DNA from 3 places in the Bradyrhizobium sp. HKCCYLS3013 genome. Region 2 is predicted to be linked to each of the others. Evidence: riboswitches for the same ligand, from Rfam matches in the RefSeq annotation. Region 2 holds a riboswitch; each other region holds the start of a gene.
What was found. A riboswitch is a leader RNA that binds a small molecule or an ion and turns the genes downstream of it on or off. The one in region 2 is predicted to bind S-adenosylmethionine.

Region 1 (6,609 bases), on a different contig from region 2:
CGGCCTGCCGATCGTGATCGTCGCCTTCGGCTCATCGTCGACGCAGGGCTATGGCGCAAGCGCGCCGGACTACACCTATCCGAATCGGCTCGCCGCGCAGCTGCGCCGGCAATATCCGATGGTCGACATCAGCGTCATCAATGCCGGCGTCGGCGGCGAGGATGCGCCGGAGATGATGAAGCGGATCGAGACGTCGGTGATCGACCGTCACCCGGATCTCGTGATCTGGCAGGTCGGCACCAATGCCGTGCTGCGCGATCTCGATCCGGCCGAGACCGCCAGGCTGGTCGAGGACGGCGTCGCCAAGATCCAGGCCGCAGCCTCCGATGTCGTGCTGGTCGATCTGCAATATTCGCCGCGCGTGAACGAGCGGCAGGAGAGCGCGGGTCGCATGAACAAGCTGCTCGGCCGCATCGCCGAGCTGCATCACGCCGGCATCTTCCCGCGCTTCGAGGTGATGCGCGACTGGCACGAGCGGCAGGCGATCCCGATGAACGAGTTCGTGATCTCGGACGGCTTGCACATGAGCGATTGGGGTTATGCCTGCTTCGCGCAGCTGCTCGGCGACGACATCATCCGCTCGGTTGGCCAGGTCAAGCTCGGCATCAACGCGCCGGCCGAGGTGCCGACCTATCGGCCGATGTGACGCCGCGGGCGTTATCCCGGGGCGCTCGCCGCGCGAGCGAACCCCGGGATCCGGAGGTGATGTGCGGATGAGGAATGACAAGTAGCGCGCAGCGATGAGATCGGTCTACTCGCGACGCCACTTCACCATTCGCTACGCCGCGCTGAGGGCGGCGTCGAGATCCTCGATCAGATCGTCGGCATGCTCGAGCCCGGCGGAGAAGCGGATGAAGCCCTCGCTGATGCCGAGCTCGGCGCGCGCGTCCGGCGTCAGCCGCTGATGCGTGGTCGTTGCGGGATGCGTGACCAGCGTCTTGGCGTCGCCGAGATTGTTGGAGATGCGCGCGAGCCTCAATCCGTTGAGCATACGGAACGCCGACGCCTTGCCGCCCTTCACCTCGAAGCCGACCAGGGTCGAGCCGGCGCGCATCTGCTTCTTGACCGTCGCCGCCTGCGGATGGTCCTCGCGTCCGGGATAGATCAGCCGCGAGATCTTCGGATGCGCGGCGAGGAAGTCGGCCACCTTCGCCGCCGTCTCGGTCTGCGCCCGCACCCGCACCGCCAGGGTCTCGAGGCCCTTGAGCAGCACCCAGGCGTTGAACGGCGAGATCGACGGGCCGGTCTGGCGCATGAAATTGTGGATGTGCTCGGCGATGAACGCCTCCGACGACAGGATCACGCCGCCGAGGCAGCGGCCCTGGCCGTCGATGTGCTTGGTCGCGGAGTAGACGACGACGTCCGCGCCGAGCGCGAGCGGGCTCTGCCAGAGCGGGGTGGCGAACACGTTGTCGACGATCAGCCGCGCGCCATGGGCGTGCGCGATCTCGGCGATCGCGGGAATGTCCATCACGTCGAGCGTCGGATTGGTCGGGCTCTCGAGGAAGAAGCTCTTGGTGTTCGGCCTGACGGCCTTCTGCCACTGGTCGAGATCGAGCCCATCGACCAGCGTCGACTCGATGCCGTAGCGCGGCAGCAGATCCTCGACCACGTAGCGGCACGAGCCGAACAGCGCCTTGGCCGCGACGACGTGATCGCCGGCCCGCAGGGGGGCCAGGATCGCGGTGGTGACAGCGGCCATGCCGGTTGCGGCCGAGCGGCAGGCCTCGGCGCCCTCGAGCTCGATCATGCGGCCCTCGAACATCGCCGTGGTCGGATTGGAGAAGCGCGAATAGATGAAGCCGGGGTCCTCGCCCTTGAAGCGCGCCTCGCACTCCTCGGCCGTGGCGTAGACGAAACCTTGCGTCAGATAGAGCGCTTCGGCGGTCTCGCCGAATTCGGAGCGCAAGGTGCCGGAATGCACCAGCCGGGTTTCGGGACGATACTGGGCGAACGACACCGGCGCCTTCGCGGGGGACTTCGACATGTGACCTCCATCGTGACCACCGCGCTCGGCGCGATGGGCACAAAAAAACCGGCCTGGGAAAACTCCTCAAGGCCGGGATCACATTCGTCCCCGGCCTGTTTAGCGACTTATTTAACGTGGCTGCAAGCCGGCCGGCTCAAATCACCACGGGATAAGTCGTGCTCATAGTCGCAACCGGCCTTTCCGTCAAGCCGGCCATCGGATAACCGGTCAAAAGACCCTATATTGGCTCCACAAGCCGCCGTTCCGGCGCCTGCAAAGGATCAGGCCTTGCCGTTTTCGCTTCCCGCCGACGCCCACGGCATCCTCCCCGATCGCATGATCGTGGCGATGGCGGAGGCCGGCCTGATCATTCCCGAATATGATTTCGTCGAGAGCCAGATCCAGCCGGCGAGCCTGGACCTGCGGCTCGGCGACGTTGTCTATCGGGTGCGCGCGAGCTTTCTGCCAGGGCCGGGGTCGACCGTCGCCGAGCGCATCGACGAATTGAAGCTGCACGAGTTCGCGCTTGCCGATGGTGCCGTGCTCGAGACCAACTGCGTCTACATCGTGCCGCTGCTGGAGAGCCTGGCGCTGCCGAAGGACATCGTCGCTGCCGCCAATCCGAAGAGCTCGACCGGGCGGCTCGACGTGTTCACGCGCGTGATCGCCGACGGCACGCGACGCTTCGACATGATCGGCGCCGGCTACCACGGCCCGCTCTATGCCGAGATCAGCCCGAAGACGTTTCCGGTCCTGTTGCGCGAGGGCTCGCGGCTGTCCCAGGTTCGCTTCCGCTATCGCGACGCGGTCCTGTCGGAGGACGAATTGATCGCGCTGCACCAGGCCGAGCGGCTGGTCGATCGCGATGATGCGGATCTCGCCGGCGGCGTCGCGCTGTCCGTCGACCTGTCCGGCAGCAATGCGAACGGCTATGTCGGCTACCGCGCCAAGCGCCATACCGGCGTCGTCGACGTCGACCGCCGCGCCGGCTATCCGGTCGAGGAGTTCTGGGAGCCGATCAAGGCGCGGCCCGACGGCAGCCTCATCCTCGATCCCGGCGAGTTCTACATCCTGGCCTCGAAGGAAGCCGTGCAGGTGCCGCCGGACTACGCCGCGGAGATGGTGCCGTTCGATCCGCTGGTCGGCGAATTCCGCGTCCACTATGCCGGCTTCTTCGATCCCGGTTTCGGCTATGCCGGCGCCGGCGGGCAGGGCTCGCGCGCGGTGCTCGAGGTGCGCTCGCGCGAGGTGCCGTTCATCCTCGAGCACGGCCAGATCGTCGGCCGCCTGGTCTACGAGAAGATGCTGGCGCGTCCCAACGCGATGTATGGCAGCCGCATCGGCTCCAACTACCAGGCCCAGGGCCTGAAGCTTTCCAAGCACTTCCGCTTCTAGCCGGCTGCGTCTGCCGCGCACCCCCAATGCGCCTGCCGCACAGGGCGCGCGCCAGCGCCGTGCTAGGAAAGCGAAAGCAATCGAACGATAAGACGGCCGCGACCTGCGCGGCCGAGCGGGGAGCTGAGATGTCCGAGATCGGCCTGGCCGACAATCCGGTCGGCGAGGGGCGTGCATTGCCGCCCCCCGAGAAGCCGATGCGGAATAAGCTCGTCGACGGACCCATCCTGCGCACCCTGCTGTCGCTGGCCTGGCCGAACATCATCGCCAACACGGCCGGCACCTGCGTCGTCATTGCCGAGACCTCCTATATCGGCCGGCTCGGCATCGAGGCGCTGGCGGCGATGGCGCTGGTGTTTCCGCTGGTGATCCTGACCATGACGATGTCCGGCGGCGCGATGGGCGGCGGTGTGGCCTCGGCGATCGCACGGGCGCTGGGCGCCGGCGACACCGATCGCGCCTCGACGCTCGCCTCGCATGCGCTGCTGATCGCGCTGCTGTTCGGCGCGACCTTCATGATCGGCATGCTGGTGTTCGGCCCGGCCTTGCTGGAGTTGCTCGGCGGCCGCGGCGCGGTGCTGAGCCATGCCACGGCCTATCTGCAGATCTTCTTCGGCGGCGCGATCCTGCCCTGGCTGATGAACTCGATGGCCGGCATCCTGCGCGGCACCGGCAACATGAAGCTGCCGTCGTTCATGATCCTGAGCTCGGCGATGCTGCAGATCGTGCTGGGCGGCACGCTCAGCCTGGTCCTCGGGCTCGGTATGCGCGGCGTCGCGGCCGGCGCGCTGCTGGCGTTCTGCGTCAGCATCTCGGTGATGGGCTGGTACCTGTTTTCGGGGCGCGCGCGCGTCCGGCCGAAGCTGCGCGGCCTCAGGATCAGCGGCGCGATGTTCGCCGACATTCTCAAGGTCGGCGCCGTCGCCTGCTTCTCGCCGCTGCAATCCGTGCTGTCGATCGCGATCTTCACGCATATGCTGGCGTCGTTCGGCACCGCGGTGCTCGCCGGCTACGGCATCGGCGCGCGGCTCGAATTTATGATGACCACGGTCGCCTTCTCCGTCGGCATGGCCTCGGTGCCGATGGTCGGCATGGCGATCGGCGCGCAGCGAATCGCGCGCGCCCGCCGCATCGCCTGGACGGCGGGGCTGGTGTCGTTCGCGTCGGTTGGCGCGCTGTCGACGCTGATCGCGATCGTCCCACAATTGTGGGTCGACATCTTCACCCAGGACGAGAGCGCGCGCGGCGCCGGCCGGCACTATCTGCAGGTCGCCGCGCCGATGTATGCCTTCATCGGCCTGGCGATCTCGATGTACTTCTCTTCGCAGGGCGCAGCCAGGGTGATCGGTCCGGTGCTGGCGCAAACGGTGCGGCTCGTGTTCATCGCCGCAGGTGGCTCTTATCTGTTGAGCCATGCCGCGACCGAGGGCGACTTCTTCATGCTGGCGGCGTCCTCGATGGTGCTGCTCGGCGTGCTGACGCTCGCGAGCGTCATGCTCACGCGGTGGGGGCCGAAGCCGGCCGCGGCGCTGGAGCTGCGCCCGGCCGTGCTGGCGGCCGGACGCGGTCCTGACGCGCACGCGCCGCCCCCGGCGCGTGTCGGCTGAGCCGCTATCCGCGCAGCCTGCCCAACGTGTCCTGCATCGCGCGCGCGCCGAGCTCCATCTGCTGCTCGATATAGGGCGCGATCTCGTGCGGCAGCACGTCGGTGGTCCAGATCACCCGGCAGCGCTCCTCGCCTTCCGCGATGATCTGAAACGACGCACTGTGCTGGCTGATGCGTTCGTTCCTGATGGCGTAGACGAGGCGCCGGCGCTGATCGTTGCAGTCGACCAGCTGCTCGCGCACCACGCTGCCGTTGGCGAAGCTGACAATGCGGACGTCTCCGTCGAGCCTGGTGCCGGTCACGAAGCCGCGCGCCACCCTGGTATGAACGGCGCCGAAATCGCGCACTGCGTCCCACACTGCACCGGCCGGGGCCGCGATCGGAATGTCCTTCTGGATGGATGCCATGACGCTGACCTCACGGACATACGGCTTCGACGTTGTTGCCGTCGGGATCGATCAGGAAGGCGGCGTAATAGGTCGGGCTGTAGTCCGTGCGCGGCCCGGCGCCGCCATTGTCGCCGCCTCCTGCCTTCAAACCCTCGCTGTGGAATCTGGCGACCGCCGCGTGGTCCTTGGCGCGGAACGCGATATGCGCGGTGCCTTTGCTGGCGCCCTTGTCGAGATACAGCCACAGCGCCGGCTCCCCCTTCGGGCCGATTCCCGCCGACGCCTCGTCCTTGGAGCAGAGGATGTGGCCGAGCGGCGCCAGCGCGGCGGTGTAGAAGCGGACGCTGGCGTCGAGATTGCCGACCCTGAGGCCGATATGATCGTACATCGATGATCTCCATGCTTCGCATGCGGCTGCCGCACGCGCCGGGATCATCCAATCAATGGCGGCTCAGACGGTCTTGGAGAATCTTGCGCTCGCCGCGCGAGGCCTTGCGAAACTTCGCCGGCGACACGCCGGCAGCGCGCGCGAAGGTGCGGGTGAAATTCGACAGATCGGCAAAGCCCGAATCGTAGGCGATGGCGGTGACCGGCGTATCCTCCTCGCTGAGGCGCCGCGCGGCGTGCCGCAGGCGGGAGCGGATCAGATATTGATGCGGCGTCACGCCGATCGTAGCGGCGAACATCCGGAGGAAATGAAACGGGCTGACGCCGGCCTCGCCTGCCGCAGCCGCCAGGTCGATGTCATCATGCGCATTGTCGTCGATCCACAACGCGCTCTCGACCGCGCGCCGTCGGTCGCGAGGGCCTGGTGTCGCGGCGCGCGCCTGCTGGCCCGTGGCGGTCGCGACGAAGCGGCTGGCGATGATATGGCCAATCTCGTCGAGGCCCAGGGTCTGCTCGCGCGCGGCGACGGCCTCTGCGAGCTCAGCGAGGACCATGAGCTCCGGCAGCGGCGGCATCGCGCCGGCCCGCCAGGCCTGCCTGTCGCCGCCGATCTCGTCGATCAGCGCATCGTCGAAGAAGAACGACAGGCATTCGTCGCCGCAGACGTGGTCGTGCGTACACATGAACTCATCGCCGGGATGCCCGACCAGCAGCGCGCCGGTGACCAGCTCGAAGACGCGGCCGCGGTGCCGACAGCCGAAGCTGCCCTTGCGCACATAGGACAGCGAGTAGCCGGCATACTGCTCGACATAGGGACGCTCGCCCGGCATCGCTGCACAGCGGAACTCGGACACGGTGACGTC
Region 2 (6,609 bases):
GTCCAGGCCGACGCCTGGCGTGCGCGCGAAGCAAAATCGGGACGCGTCTATGACTGCGCGAAGCGCTCGGTCGCGGGCTTCCCGTTCCGGCTCGAGGTCCGCTGCACGGATCCAAGCGTGGCGCTGTTTTCGCAGGCGGCCGGTACGCCCTTGATGAATGCGAAGCTCGACGAGATCCTCGTCGTCGCCCAGGTTTGGGACCCGAAGCGGATCATCGCGGAGTTCAAGGGACCCGCGACGATTGCCGATGGTCGTGGAACGGCGTCGTTCTCCGTGAACTGGCGCGTCGGCGAGGCCAGCGTCCGCGGCCTCCCGGGGCCGCCGCAGCGCGCCGACCTCGTGTTCGAACAACCGACCATCGACCGCATCGAGGGCAACACCGCCGTGCCCGCAGCGCGCGCCGATCATGCCGAATTGCACGGCCGTCTCGCCGAGGGCACGCCGTCGGATCATCCGGTGCTGGAGACTGCGCTGCAGATCGAAAACGGCAGCATCCAGGGCGGTCATCCGCTGCTTGCCGAGCCGTTCAATGCCGACATCCAGGCCCGCGTCACCGGTCTCAAGGACTTCCGGCCCAAACCCTGGCCGGAGCGGTTTCGCGAGATCCAGGCGGCGGGCGGTCATGTCGAGATCGTCCAGTCCCGCATCCAGCAGGGCGAACTGCTGGCGGTCGCGTCGGGCACGCTCAGCCTGACCGCCAATGGCAACATCGATGGCGAGGTGCAGATGACGGTCGCCGGGATCGAAAAGGTCATCCCGGCGCTCGGTCTCGACAAGATGCTCGAGAACGGCGTGCCGCAGGGTGCGCTTGATCGCGTGGCGCCCGGCGTGAAGTCGCAGGATGTCAACAACCTGCTCGGTGCGCTCGATCGCGCCATTCCCGGCCTCGGCAAGGTCGTCAAGCAGAACGCCAATGTCGGCGTCGCGCTCGGCATCAATGCGCTCGGCAAGGAGGCCACCCTCGAAGGGCGCAAGGCGCGGACCTTCCCGCTGCGCTTCTCCGATGGTGTCGTCGTGCTCGGTCCGTTCAAGGTCGCCCGCGTCCCTCCGCTGTTCTGACCTCAGGGCTTCTTCAACTGCGGCAGCGGCCGGCCGAAGTCCGGCGCCGCCGAATCCTGGCCGATATCGACGATGCCGCGGCGGATCGCGCGGGTGCGGGTGAAGTGATCGAACAGCGCCTCGCCGTCGCCGCGGCGGATCGCCCGCGTCAGCTTCGAGAGGTCCTCGGTGAAGGTGCCGAGCATGTCGAGCACGGCATCCTTGTTGCTCAGGAAAATGTCGCGCCACATCGTCGGATCGGATGCGGCGATGCGGGTGAAATCGCGGAAGCCGCCGGCGGAGAACTTTATCACCTCGGACTCCGTCACCTGCGCCAGCTCGTCGGCGGTGCCGACGATGGTGTAGGCGATCAGATGCGGCAGGTGGCTGGTGATCGCGAGCACGCGATCGTGGTGATCCGGCGTCATGATCTCGACCTTGGCGCCGAGCGCCGTCCAGAACCCGCGCAGCCGATCGATCGCGTCGGCATTGACGCCATCGGGCGGCGTCAGGATGCACCAGCGGTTGATGAAGAGCTCGGCGAAGCCGGAGTCAGGCCCCGAATTCTCGGTGCCCGCCACCGGATGTGCCGGGACGAAATGAACGTTGCCCGGCAGATGCGGCGCCATGTCGCGGACGATGGCGCCCTTCACCGAGCCAACGTCGGAGACGACGGCGCCGGGCTTCAGATGCGGCGCGATCTCTTCGGCCACGGGACCGCAGGCGCCGACGGGAATGCAGAGGATGACAAGATCGGCATCCTTGACCGCCTCTTCATTGCTCGCGACGACGCGGTCGACGATGCCGAGCTCCGCGACGCGCGCGCGCGTCCTCTCCGAACGCGCCGTGGTGACGATCTCGCCGGCCACCCCCTGCAGCCGCGCCGCGCGCGCGATCGAGCCGCCGATCAGGCCGAAGCCGATCAGCGCGACGCGTTCGAATCGCCCCGCGACGCTCATGTCGCCCTCATGAATTCGCTGAGAGCCTCCACGACTAGACGATTGGCCTCCTCGGTGCCGATCGTCATGCGCAACGCGTTCGGCAGCTTGTAGTTGGCGAGCGCGCGCAGCACGAGGCCGCGCCGGGTCAGGAATTCGTCGGCCTCGACCGCGGTCTTGCCCTTGTCGGTCGGGAAGTGGATCAGGATGAAATTGGTGACACTCGGCGTCACCTTCAGCCCAAGCTTGCCGATCTCCTCGGTCAGCCAGTTGCGCCACGCTTCCGTGTGCGTTTTCGACATCTGCTGATGCGCGGTGTCCTCGATCGCGGCGACCGCCGCGAGCATCGCCGGCGAGGAAACGTTGAACGGCCCGCGGATGCGGTTGATCGCATCGACGATATGCGCCGGGCCGAACATCCAGCCAACGCGGAGCGCCGCGAGCCCGTGGATCTTCGAGAACGTATGGGTGACGACGGTGTTCTCGGTCGTGGCGACCAGCTCGAGCCCGAACTCGTAGTCGTTGCGCGAGACGTAATCGGCATAGGCGGCGTCGAGCACCAGCACGACCTGCGACGGCAGGCCGGCGCGCAGCCGCTTGACCTCGTCGAACGGGATGTAGGTGCCGGTCGGGTTGTTCGGGTTGGCGAGCCAGACCAGCTTGGTGCGCGGCGTCACCGCGGCAAGGATGGCGTCGACGTCGGTGCGATACTCCGTCTCCGCGGCAACCACGTTCCTGGCGCCGCAGGCCATGGTCGCGATCGGATAGACCAGGAAGCCGTGCGCGGTCGAGATCGCCTCGTCGCCTTGGCCGAGAAAGGTGTGTGCCAGCAGATTGAGGATCTCGTCGGAGCCGGCGCCGCAGACGATGCGGTCGGGATCGAGGCCGTAGGTGCGGCCGATCGCCTGGCGCAGCACCCGTGAAGTCCCTTCCGGATAATCTTCCAGGTGAGTGGCCGCACTCTTGAATGCCTCGATCGCCCTCGGCGAGGGGCCGAACGGGGTCTCATTGGCCGACAGTTTGAAAACCTTGCGGCCCGGCTCCGGCTGGGGACTCTTGCCCGGTGTATAGGGCGCGATATCGAGGATGCCGGGGTTCGGCACGGGGCGGTTCATCGTCAACTCCGGAAAATCATCACTGGCGCGGGGCGTCTCAGCTCGGAACCGTATAGCGTTTCGCATGGCCGCCGACGAGGGCGGCGGAGCGTACCGAGGCGCCCGCCGCGATCAGGGCAGCCCTGATCTTGTCGAGGTTCGACGGCGACTCGATCGATACCAGCAGTGCGGCGCCGTCGAAGGCGGTATCGGGCACCGCGATGACGTCGGCGAGCGGCGACAGCGCCCGCGACACCTGCGCATTCCAGCCGGAGACGCGGATGCTCCAGGTCTCGACCTCGAGCACCAGCGCATCGTCGGCGACGCGCGACACCGCGAACACCGGCAGCGCGGCGGGATGGTCGGCGCGCTCGATGAACGGCATCCGCGCGATGATCTTTGGTGCGCCCACGGGCTCGAGCGTGATCCACCACGGCGTATGGCCGGAGGTCGTCGACACCAGCGCGAGATCGCCCTTCGAGCGCGCCACAGCCTCGACTGCGGCTTGCGCGCTGAAATGCGGCACGTAGGGCACCACGAATCCGAAATGGAACCTGGCGGAATCGCGCATCGCGGATTCTCCGACCGACACGTCGGCATGAACCGAGAACGGCGCCTGCACATAGGTGAAGGTCGAGACGATCACGCGCCAGATCCCCTCGACGGTGTCGAGCGGCAGGATGCCGCGATGGCGCTGCACCAGGCGGCGCATCATGTCGGCCTCGCGCGCGGGCCTGAACGCCGAGCCGACCTCCTGGGTCTTCTTGACCTTGATCAGCCGGTCGATGATGTCGGCCCTGTTCATCAGCAACTGATGGACCTGCTCATCGATGGCATCGATCTCCTTGCGCAGATCGGCGAGCGAGGGCGGGGCGGGCGGCGGGTTCGACATGGTCCGTGTCACTCTTCGCGAGGCCACGGGAAAACCTGCGGCCAAAGGAACGGATGCCGTTCTCTCCGATGCCGCGGACCTGCGCAACAGCAAGTTTACCTTGCGCCATCCAGGCTTGGCTGACCTGCGGCAGAGCGCCCGACCAACGGTCAACCCCAGCTTGCCTTGACGAATAGCGCCCGCGGGACTAGTTTCTGCCCGTTCCGTGGTCATTTGAGCCGGCCGGCTTGCAGCCACGTTAAAAAACTCGCTAAACAGGCCGGGGACGTTATCGATCCCGGCCGAACCCCAGTTCAGGCCGGGTTTTTCATGGCCTGATGTGTCACGTGGTTCGGGAGCCCTGGCCGGATGGCTGGGGTGAGAGACATGACAGGTCTGACGCCGAAGTCCAAATCTGCGAAGTCCAAATCTGCGACGCCTACATCCGCGTTGCGCACGGTCGCGCCCGACGAGCGCTCGCACGAGGTCGATCATCCGAGCTCGCCGGTGGCGCAGTTCGGCGCCGACAAGCCGCTCAGGCTCGATTGCGGCGTCGACCTGTCGCCGTTCCAGATCGCCTACCAGACCTACGGCGAGCTCAATGCCGACCGGTCGAACGCGGTGCTGGTCTGCCACGCGCTGACCGGCGACCAGCACGTCGCCAACCGCCATCCCGTCACCGGCAAGCCCGGCTGGTGGGAGACGCTGGTCGGTCCCGGCCGCCCGCTCGATCCCAGTCGCTATTTCATCATCTGCTCCAACGTGATCGGCGGCTGCATGGGCTCGACCGGGCCGGCCTCGCTGAACCCCGCCACCGGCAAGGTGTGGGGGCTCGATTTCCCGATCATCACCATCCCCGACATGGTGCGGGCGCAGGCGATGCTGATCGACCATCTCGGCATCGACACGCTGTTCGCCGTGGTGGGCGGCTCGATGGGCGGCATGCAGGCGCTGCAATGGACGGTGGCCTATCCGCAGCGCGTGTTCGCCAATCTCGCGATCGCCTGCGCGACGCGCCACTCGGCGCAGAACATCGCCTTCCACGAGCTTGGCCGCCAGGCCGTGATGGCCGATCCCGACTGGGATCACGGCCGTTACGCCGACAAGGGCACGCATCCGCATCGCGGCCTGGCTGTGGCGCGCATGGCTGCGCACATCACCTACCTCTCCGACGCCGCCTTGCATCGCAAGTTCGGCCGCCGCATGCAGGACCGCGAGCTGCCGACGTTCTCCTTCGACGCCGATTTCCAGGTCGAGAGCTACCTGCGCTACCAGGGATCGTCCTTCGTCGAGCGCTTCGACGCCAACTCCTATCTCTATCTGACGCGGGCGATGGATTATTTCGACATCGCCGGCGACCATGACGGCGTGCTGGCGGCGGCGTTTCGCGGCATCAAGACCCGTTTTTGCGTGGTGTCGTTCACCAGCGACTGGCTGTTTCCGACTGCGGAGTCGCGCGCGCTGGTGCATGCGCTCAACGCCTCCAGCGCGCGGGTGTCGTTCGCCGAGATCGAGACCGACCGGGGCCACGACGCGTTCCTGCTCGATGTCCCCGAGTTCTTCGAGATCGCCAGCGCGTTTCTCGATTCCGCCGGCAAGGCGCGCGGGCTTGCCCATGCGAAGGGAGACTGAGCCATGAGCATGCAGGGTGTGCTGCCGCTGAACGGCTTCACTGGCGGCGAGGTGCTGGCCTATCGGCCTGATCATCTGCTGGTCGCCGGCATGGTCGAGCGCGGCTCCAAGGTGCTCGACATCGGCTGCGGCGATGGCGATCTGCTGCAACTGCTGGAAAGCCGCGGCATCGACGGCCGCGGCATCGAGCTGTCCCGCGAGGGCGTCAACCATTGCGTCGCCAAGGGGCTCGCGGTGGTGCAGGGCGACGCCGATACGGATCTCGTCGATTATCCGGACGACGCGTTCGACTACGTGATTCTGTCGCAGACCCTGCAGGCGACGCGGCAGCCCAAGGTCGTGCTGGAGAACCTGCTGCGCATCGGCCGCCGCGCCATCGTCACCTTTCCGAATTTCGGCTTCTGGCGGCTGCGGCTGCAGTTGCTGGTCGGTGGCCACATGCCGCGCACCGACAATCTGCCCTTCACCTGGTACGACACGCCGAACATTCATTTCTGCACCATCAAGGACTTCGTGCAGCTCTGCGACGAGATCGACGTCAAGATGGAACGCGCCGTCGCCCTCGATAGTTACGGCCGTCCCCTGCGCGTCGCCATGCCCTGGTGGTTCTGGAACATGTTCGGCGAGCAGGGGGTGTTCCTGCTGAGCAGGGGTGAGCGGCGGTAGGGAACCGAGCGCAGCCCCGGGGTGCTGCCGAAGTTTGGTCCTCGCTCTCTCCCCACGTCATGGCCGGGCTTGTCCCGGCCATCCACGTCTTGCAGTATGACGACATGGCGAGCGGCTACGTGTATTTCATGACCAATCGTCCGAATGGCACGCTGTACGTCGGTGTGACCAGTGATCTCGTGCGCCGGGTGTATCAGCACCGATCTGGCCTCGTCGACGGCTTCACTAAGCGATATGGTTTGAAGCGGCTCGTTTACTTCGAAGTCTTCGACGACACATTCAGAGCGCGATCCAGCGCGAGCACAACATCAAGCATTGGTCACGTGCCTGGAAGGTCGGGCTGATCATTGCAACTAATCCAGATTGGGAC
Region 3 (6,609 bases), on a different contig from region 2:
CGGCAGCAACTCGGCAGAGGTGATGCCGAGGGAGCGCAGATAGGCCGGAATATCCTGATGCGCGAGGCCGGCGAAAGTGCCGCGATCGGCCTCGGGCACCAGCGGATGCAGCTTGGTGAAGCCCTTGACGTGCATTTCGTAGAAGATCGTCCGCTCCCACGGAATCTCCGGCTTGCGTGAGGTGCCCCAGGTGAAGGCGGGATCGATGACCCGGCATTTCAGCATCAGGGGCGCACTGTCACGATCGTCGAACGACAGATCCTTGTCGGCATGATCGAGCTGGTAGCCGAACAGCTCCGGGCCCCAGCGCAGGTTGCCGACGAGCTGCTTGGCATAGGGATCGATGACGAGCTTGTTCGGATTGAAGCGGTGGCCGGCGTCGGGCTCGTAGGGTCCGTGCACGCGATAGCCGTACACCGTGCCGGGACGGGCGGTCGGCAGATAGCCGTGCCACACCTCGTCGGTGTATTCCGGCAGCTCGATGCGCTCGAGTTCGGTCTCGCCGGTGTCGTCGAACAGGCACAGCTCGACCTTGGTCGCATGCGCGGAAAAGATCGCAAAATTGACGCCGAGACCGTCCCAGGTCGCGCCGAGCGGAAACGGACGGCCTTCGCTGATCTTGGCCTTGCGCAGGTTGAACGCCGCCTGCATCAAAGCGTCACCGTGATCGGTGCGTTGGTCCATTCTTTGCCCCCTTCGTCCAATGCCCGGACCGATTGCCGGGCGTCTCGATCATCCGCGCCGCTGGCTAGGTTGCCGCCGGCGTCTCGTCCGGCATGATGACTTCCGCCTTGGTCTCGGTCACCGTCACCGAGGCGATGACGGCTCCTTCCGGCGCCGAAGCCTTCGCGGCCCGCTGCTGCGCGACTTCCTTGGTGATGGCCGCGATGGAGTTGCCGATGCGCTCGACCATCTCGGCCAACTCGCCGGGCGACATCTTCAGCCGCTTGGTCACCACGCGGACCTGGGCCTGATCGGCCATGTCGAGCTTGTTGCGGGACGGCTGAATTTTCGGACGGCGCATGTGGGGGGGTCTCCTGCATGCCAGCTAACCTTGGCTGCGGAAATTGGTTCCCGCGACGGGGCTCCCTCCCCTCCGGGTGTCGCCACGAAGACGTGCGTCACCGACCTCGCGGCGCCATGCGCCCGAGGGATGTCATCGATGTTGCCCCCTGATCAGGCAGAGGGCGCAGGGAATGCCGGGAGCTGGCCGCCCCCATGGCCCGCCTGCAGAAAAAAAGCAGGCGGCAGTCACCACAGGTTCAGCCGAGACATCCCGGCATTCCCCGCGCGATGGTTTTCACGCTTATACGCGATCTCCCCGGTGTCCGGCTTGTGAGCCACCGTCGCCCTCGGGATCATTGCCCGACGACTTGGCGCCAGCGTCGGGGCGCCAGGACCACGCGACTTCGCGTCCGCAAGCTGCCGTTCGTCCGCGCGGGTCACCCCGCGCTGCGGCATCCTGCAGCCACCGCATCCCGCGCCCAACGTTCCGTGACGATCGCGAAGCGCCCCTCTCGAGGAGCACGGGATGGCGATGATCTAGCACGTTTTCTGGAAACGCGAAATAGAAATTTTCAGTCGACGACGAGCACCTTTTCGCACACGTTCGACGGGGTGGCCGGTCCAACTGCCCTTGCACCGGTCGGGCGAAGGAGCGGCGGGAGCCCGCGACCGGAGTCGACCCGAGCACTCCGATTTGCGCAGTGCTTCAGGAAGGATCTGGATGCAGGACGTCAGCACCAATGCGCGCGACAAAGCCACGTCCGCTTTTGACCCTGAACCGACGTCGCGAGCCGATTGCTGCATGCAGATCACTGAGGCAGCGCCACCCCGGCGATTTGCATGACGCCAAGCTGGTCGAACAACTCAATCTGCTCACCGTTCAGCACTGGAATGTAGCAACGACGTCTAGCAGCCGAGATCAAGATACAGAGCTTATCCTCCGCGACCGCCCATGTCCCCGTTGCAGGCCCAAAGGACTCGTCCCAGTGCGGATAAGTCATCCGGCCGTCGGGCTCGAATCGCATGGATAACGGACCATTCTTGAGCTTCGGACCGAAGCTGATCGTCTTGCCCTTGAATTTTGCGGCCAGGGTCTCACCTGTCGGTCTTTCGCCGGTTGCTGCGGTGAGCGAGGCATCGGGCCCCGGATCATAGCCATCGGCCTTCAGGATGAGCCAGAAGAGCCTAGCCATGTTGCGAAATGAAGGTTCGACGTACGGCGCATCGCGGTCGACACGATGCACCACGACAAGGTCGAGTGCGGGTACGACTAAGGCGTATTGGCCGCCGGCACCTTGGGCCATAAAGCTGCCCTCGGGCAAAGTCACCGTAGGCGCAACGTCACCGCCCAGAAAGCCGATCCACCAGAGATAGCCATAGCCCATCCCGAACGCTGCTTTCGAATAGCTGCGCGTGCTCTCTTCCACCCACTCCCGCGGCACGATCTGGTGTCCGGCCCAATTGCCTTTGTGAAGATAGAGAAGTGCAAAACGCGCCAAGTCCCGTGCGCTCATGCGGATCTCATAGGCGGGGTGGATAGACGCTTCGCCGCGGACGTAGCTGCCATCCTGTGGCCGGTAGTCCTGCATGCCGATTGGCTTTGCGATCTTTTGGTCGAGCGCCTCGAAGAGGCCGATGCCAGTTGCGTGCTCGTAGATCGTGCCAAGCGCGTTGAAGTCCCAATTGTTGTAATACCAGAAGGTGCCGGGCGGGTGACTGCCGCGCGGCGGTCTCATCTTGGCATTGTCCGGCGTCTCATAGAGCGCCGCGTGGTAGACCCCGGAACGCGCTTCGAGGAGTTCGCGTACCGTCGCGCCCTTCTCGACCCCGGTCAAGCCAGGCGGGTTATCGTCGATGCCAAGTTCGCCAAGCGTGCTGTCAAGGTTGATCTGGTGATCCGACACTGCGATGCCGATCAGGGCGCTGAGCATGCTCTTGCGGATTGAAGCGACTTCCATCGGCTTCGTCGTACTGCCCCACTCGGCCACGACCTTGCCGTGCTGAACGATCACAACCGCGCTCGAATGAATCTGATCCGAAAAGGATCGCGCTTGGGTCAATCCGGTTTCTGACCAACCCAATTCTGCAGGCGTGACGCGCTCCCACTCCGCTGCTGGGAAGCCATCTTCAGCTTGGGCATGCTCGAACCGAACCAAAGCGCCGAGCAGCACGACAGCGAAAACAATCTGGCGAATATGCATAGGATGATCCCACCCGTTGCGAGCTTGACCAGATTGCTACACACTAATCATTAACGGAATTAAGCAGAACGCCTGTTGAAGTGTTTTCTTTGGATACCCGCCAACCATCCTCATGGCGACGTCTCTTGTTGGCCCACAACGGACATGGAACGAACGGAACTCCCTTACGACCAAACTGTGTGACCGGCTGGTGAGAAATCGCTACTCATCCTTATTCAACGCGGCGATGAGGACGCCAACCTCTTCAACAGGTAAGGATCGTCACGCGCTATCAACTCTTCTGTCCTTGGGAGCTTTCCGAAAGCAAACCGTGCCTCCTCGATGCAAGAAAAATAACACAAGCATCTCCGTGCCATCTGAATGCTCGACCTCAACCATGTAGGATGCTAGCGATGGCGGAGTAACCACCCCATGTAAGGCTGGTCTGAGAGGCGATCTCGATTGTGCAACACGATCGAAAAGCAGACTTGATCATCTATTCCTTGTCGTCACATCGCCCTCGACCATCATTTCGTCAGCCATCTCTCGAAGTACAAATTGATCGGGTTGGAAACGTAAGGGCCATACGCTGGGCACGGAACGAACCCCTTCGCCCGATAGAGCCTCTGGGCATCGGGAAGAAATTCCGTGGTTTCCAGCCGCAGAACCGACAGCTTGGCGGTCAAGGCCGCTTCCACAACGCGCGTCAGGAGCCTGCTGCCTATTCCAGTTGTCCGAGCCTCGGTGACGACATACATGCGCTTCACCTCCCCGGTACCATCCGCGAACACCTGCAGCCCTGCACAGCCAACGGCTTGTCCGGCAATCCGCGCGATAAACATTTGCGTGTCGTCGTGCGCTAGCCGATCAATTGGAGAGCCGTGATTCCTCTCCACCCCGCAGACCTTGTTTAAGAAATCGTCCAGCGCGGTTACGAGATTAATCAGGTCCGGGGACCTTGCATCGGCCAGCTCAATTTCGATTCGATCGACAGTCATTCTCGTCCCCTTCTTCGAAGAGATGAGCGCATGACGCCGTGGTGGCTTGTCCCGTTTAGTTGCCGGACCGGCCACATCTTCTTCCAAAGGAAGAAAGCCACCTTGCTCGGGGAGCAGGTTGGCGCTGGGCGTCGGCCCAACTCTTGATGTTGGAGTTGACGATAGCGGGCACTATCGAGCTTGGCAAGTACGCCCCCAGTTTGAGGAACAACGCGTGGCCGCTCCTGGCTCATCTCGAACCTTTTGGTCGGCTCCGACGATGGCCGCTCCGTCGAAAATTGGAGTCTTGTCAGGCCGCAATCGGCGCCTACCGGGGAGGCCGACGGCGGCTTGGCTCAGGCGGGCGCTGTGCATAGGGGTTCAGCAAGCACATGGCCGAAAGGCCCGCAGCTCCTGCTCTGCACGCCTCCCACGACCTGTACTGGCACGAGACCGTGCTGGACCCGCCCCATTCCCATGTCTGGAGGCACACCGGATCATTGCCATCGAACCGCTGAGCCGCGGCTGGAGCGGTTGCAAGCACGATGATTGAAGTCATGAGGAGAAGCGCGCGCATCATCACACATCATGGCATGAGGCTGACCAATCCGAAAGGGTCTGCCGGCGCGGCCACGTCCAGGCGGGCTTGATCTGCAGGCGTAGCGGGTTTCGGTATTCGCGTTGTCAGGTGACCATCTCTTGCTCCACGAAAAGCAGGCGATCGCAGCTAGCTTCGGCGGCTCATGACTCAGAAATAGGAGCGCGGCTGCTGCTTGATATGTTGGCCGAGGTAGCGTCTCACGGTCGAAAGATTTTTCGGTTCAGAAAGCTTCTCAAATACCTGATGCACCAATTCATCGTGATCGGAGGCAACCATTGCGACGGCGTCCCTCAGGTTTCTAAGCTGACGCCAGGAAAGAGCAGGCTCCGCTGCTGCCACCAAAGCCCAAAATACAGGGCGCCATAACCCGGTGTCGAAGGGCTTTGACGCTTGAAATATGGAAAACAGCGCCTCTGAACGACTCCCCATGTTTTCAATGGCGCTGGAGGCAGCGACATACTTTGTGAGAAGTTCTTTGGCGGGTGGCCCGTTGCCGCGCTCGAGGTATGCCCTGATCGGCCATGCCGAGACGGCTACACGATTGAAAATATCCTCCTGACAGTCGGCTGCCAGAATCGCCTCTTCAAGGAGGCGGCTATACCTTTCATCGGGCCAATGGCGTGCGACGTGAGATAACGCCTGACACCTGAACCAAGGTGCTTCTATCCCCCTTGCGACGCTTAGCGCTTCGTCAGGGCGAGCAGATGCGAGGCGGATCGCGAGGTCTCTTGCTTTGGTCGGGGTCAGGGTCTTGCTCACCCAAACCGACTACCATAACTCCCCGCAACGGCCAATTGGATGGAACGTCAGATTCTGGCCTAAAGGTGAGCTATGCTGGTTCAAGGCTGACGCATGGTCTCAACCCAACGCCGTCGTCAGGACGTCCAGATCCGCAGAGCACCAACAGTCTCGAACTCGGCGAGCCTAAAGCTCTTTGTCACAGACAACGCTGCCGTAGGGTGGGCAAAGCGACGCCAAGGGCGGCGCGTGCCCACCATCGGTGGCGCTGGGTGTAGGCGGTGGGCACGGCGCGCGTGAAAGCTCGCCCGACAAGGCCGCATCCCGGCGCGCCTTTGCCCACCCTACGGCAGGTTGTTAGTTCAGCGTGCCATCAATCTTGACGCTGCTGGCAAAGCGGCGCGTGACCACCATCGCCACCGCTCGAAACGCGCGGTGGGCCCGATGCGACGCGGCGTTGCCGCGTACGCCTCTTTGCCCACCCTACAGCTCGGGTGACGGGATCATGACCGGCCCGGTGACCTTCGTCCGAACGGCCTAGACCGCAATCCCGCTCCACCTCACCCGAACAGATGCGCCAGCCAGAACGCGGCGCCGGCGGCGAGGCCGCCGACGAGGGCGGTCTGCAGCGCAGACTTGATCTTGTTGACGCCGGTGAAGTGGCCCTTGATGGCGCCGAAGATCAAGAGCGCAATGCCAGTGGCGATCACGGAGATGCGGAGCGCCGACGAGATGTCGGCCGCCAGCATGTAGGGGATCAGCGGGATCAGGCCGCCGATCACGTAGGAGCCGCCGATGGTCACCGCGCTGACCGGCGCGCGCTTCGGATCCGGGCGTTCGAGGCCGAGCTCGAAGCGCATCATGAAGTCGACCCACCGCTTGCGATCGGACGCGATGGCGTCGACCACGGTGGTCAAGGCCTGGCCTTCGAGACCATAGCCGCGAAAGATCGCCGCGACCTCCTCGACCTCGCGACCGCGGAGCTTCTCGATCTCGTCGTGCTCCCGCTTCTCCTCGGCGGCGTAGTGCTCTGCGTCGGAGCGGGCGGCGAGATAGCCGCCGAGCCCCATCGCGATCGCGCCGGCGACGACCTCGGCGAGGCCGGCCG

Region 1: linked by a shared signal. The riboswitch ahead of ACQR1F_RS22840 (O-succinylhomoserine sulfhydrylase) and the one ahead of metX (homoserine O-acetyltransferase MetX) in region 2 are both predicted to bind S-adenosylmethionine.
Region 3: linked by a shared signal. The riboswitch ahead of ACQR1F_RS19570 (GNAT family N-acetyltransferase) and the one ahead of metX (homoserine O-acetyltransferase MetX) in region 2 are both predicted to bind S-adenosylmethionine.

What each region holds. Positions count from the first base shown of each region.
Region 1 covers NZ_JBNPTK010000013.1:148,051-154,659, forward strand. The annotation lists gene ACQR1F_RS22835 (GDSL-type esterase/lipase family protein) at 1-646, shown strand, start outside; gene ACQR1F_RS22840 (O-succinylhomoserine sulfhydrylase) at 779-1,987, opposite strand; SAM riboswitch at 2,066-2,145, opposite strand; gene ACQR1F_RS22845 (2'-deoxycytidine 5'-triphosphate deaminase) at 2,258-3,364, shown strand; gene ACQR1F_RS22850 (MATE family efflux transporter) at 3,493-4,971, shown strand; gene ACQR1F_RS22855 (SRPBCC family protein) at 4,976-5,377, opposite strand; gene ACQR1F_RS22860 (VOC family protein) at 5,388-5,747, opposite strand; gene ACQR1F_RS22865 (helix-turn-helix transcriptional regulator) at 5,800-6,609, opposite strand, start outside.
Region 2 covers NZ_JBNPTK010000012.1:404-7,012, reverse strand. The annotation lists gene ACQR1F_RS21150 (DUF2125 domain-containing protein) at 1-1,059, shown strand, start outside; gene ACQR1F_RS21145 (prephenate/arogenate dehydrogenase family protein) at 1,062-1,997, opposite strand; gene hisC (histidinol-phosphate transaminase) at 1,994-3,091, opposite strand; gene ACQR1F_RS21135 (chorismate mutase) at 3,129-3,962, opposite strand; SAM riboswitch at 4,158-4,237, shown strand; gene metX (homoserine O-acetyltransferase MetX) at 4,320-5,573, shown strand; gene metW (methionine biosynthesis protein MetW) at 5,577-6,239, shown strand; partial or broken gene ACQR1F_RS21120 (GIY-YIG nuclease family protein) at 6,299-6,609, shown strand, end outside.
Region 3 covers NZ_JBNPTK010000010.1:214,780-221,388, forward strand. The annotation lists gene glgX (glycogen debranching protein GlgX) at 1-684, opposite strand, end outside; gene ACQR1F_RS19560 (DUF3606 domain-containing protein) at 749-1,024, opposite strand; gene ACQR1F_RS19565 (serine hydrolase domain-containing protein) at 1,815-3,206, opposite strand; gene ACQR1F_RS19570 (GNAT family N-acetyltransferase) at 3,713-4,183, opposite strand; SAM-I-IV-variant riboswitch at 4,229-4,338, opposite strand; gene ACQR1F_RS19575 (DUF3551 domain-containing protein) at 4,491-4,742, opposite strand; gene ACQR1F_RS19580 (hypothetical protein) at 4,911-5,522, opposite strand; gene ACQR1F_RS19585 (VIT1/CCC1 transporter family protein) at 6,062-6,609, opposite strand, start outside.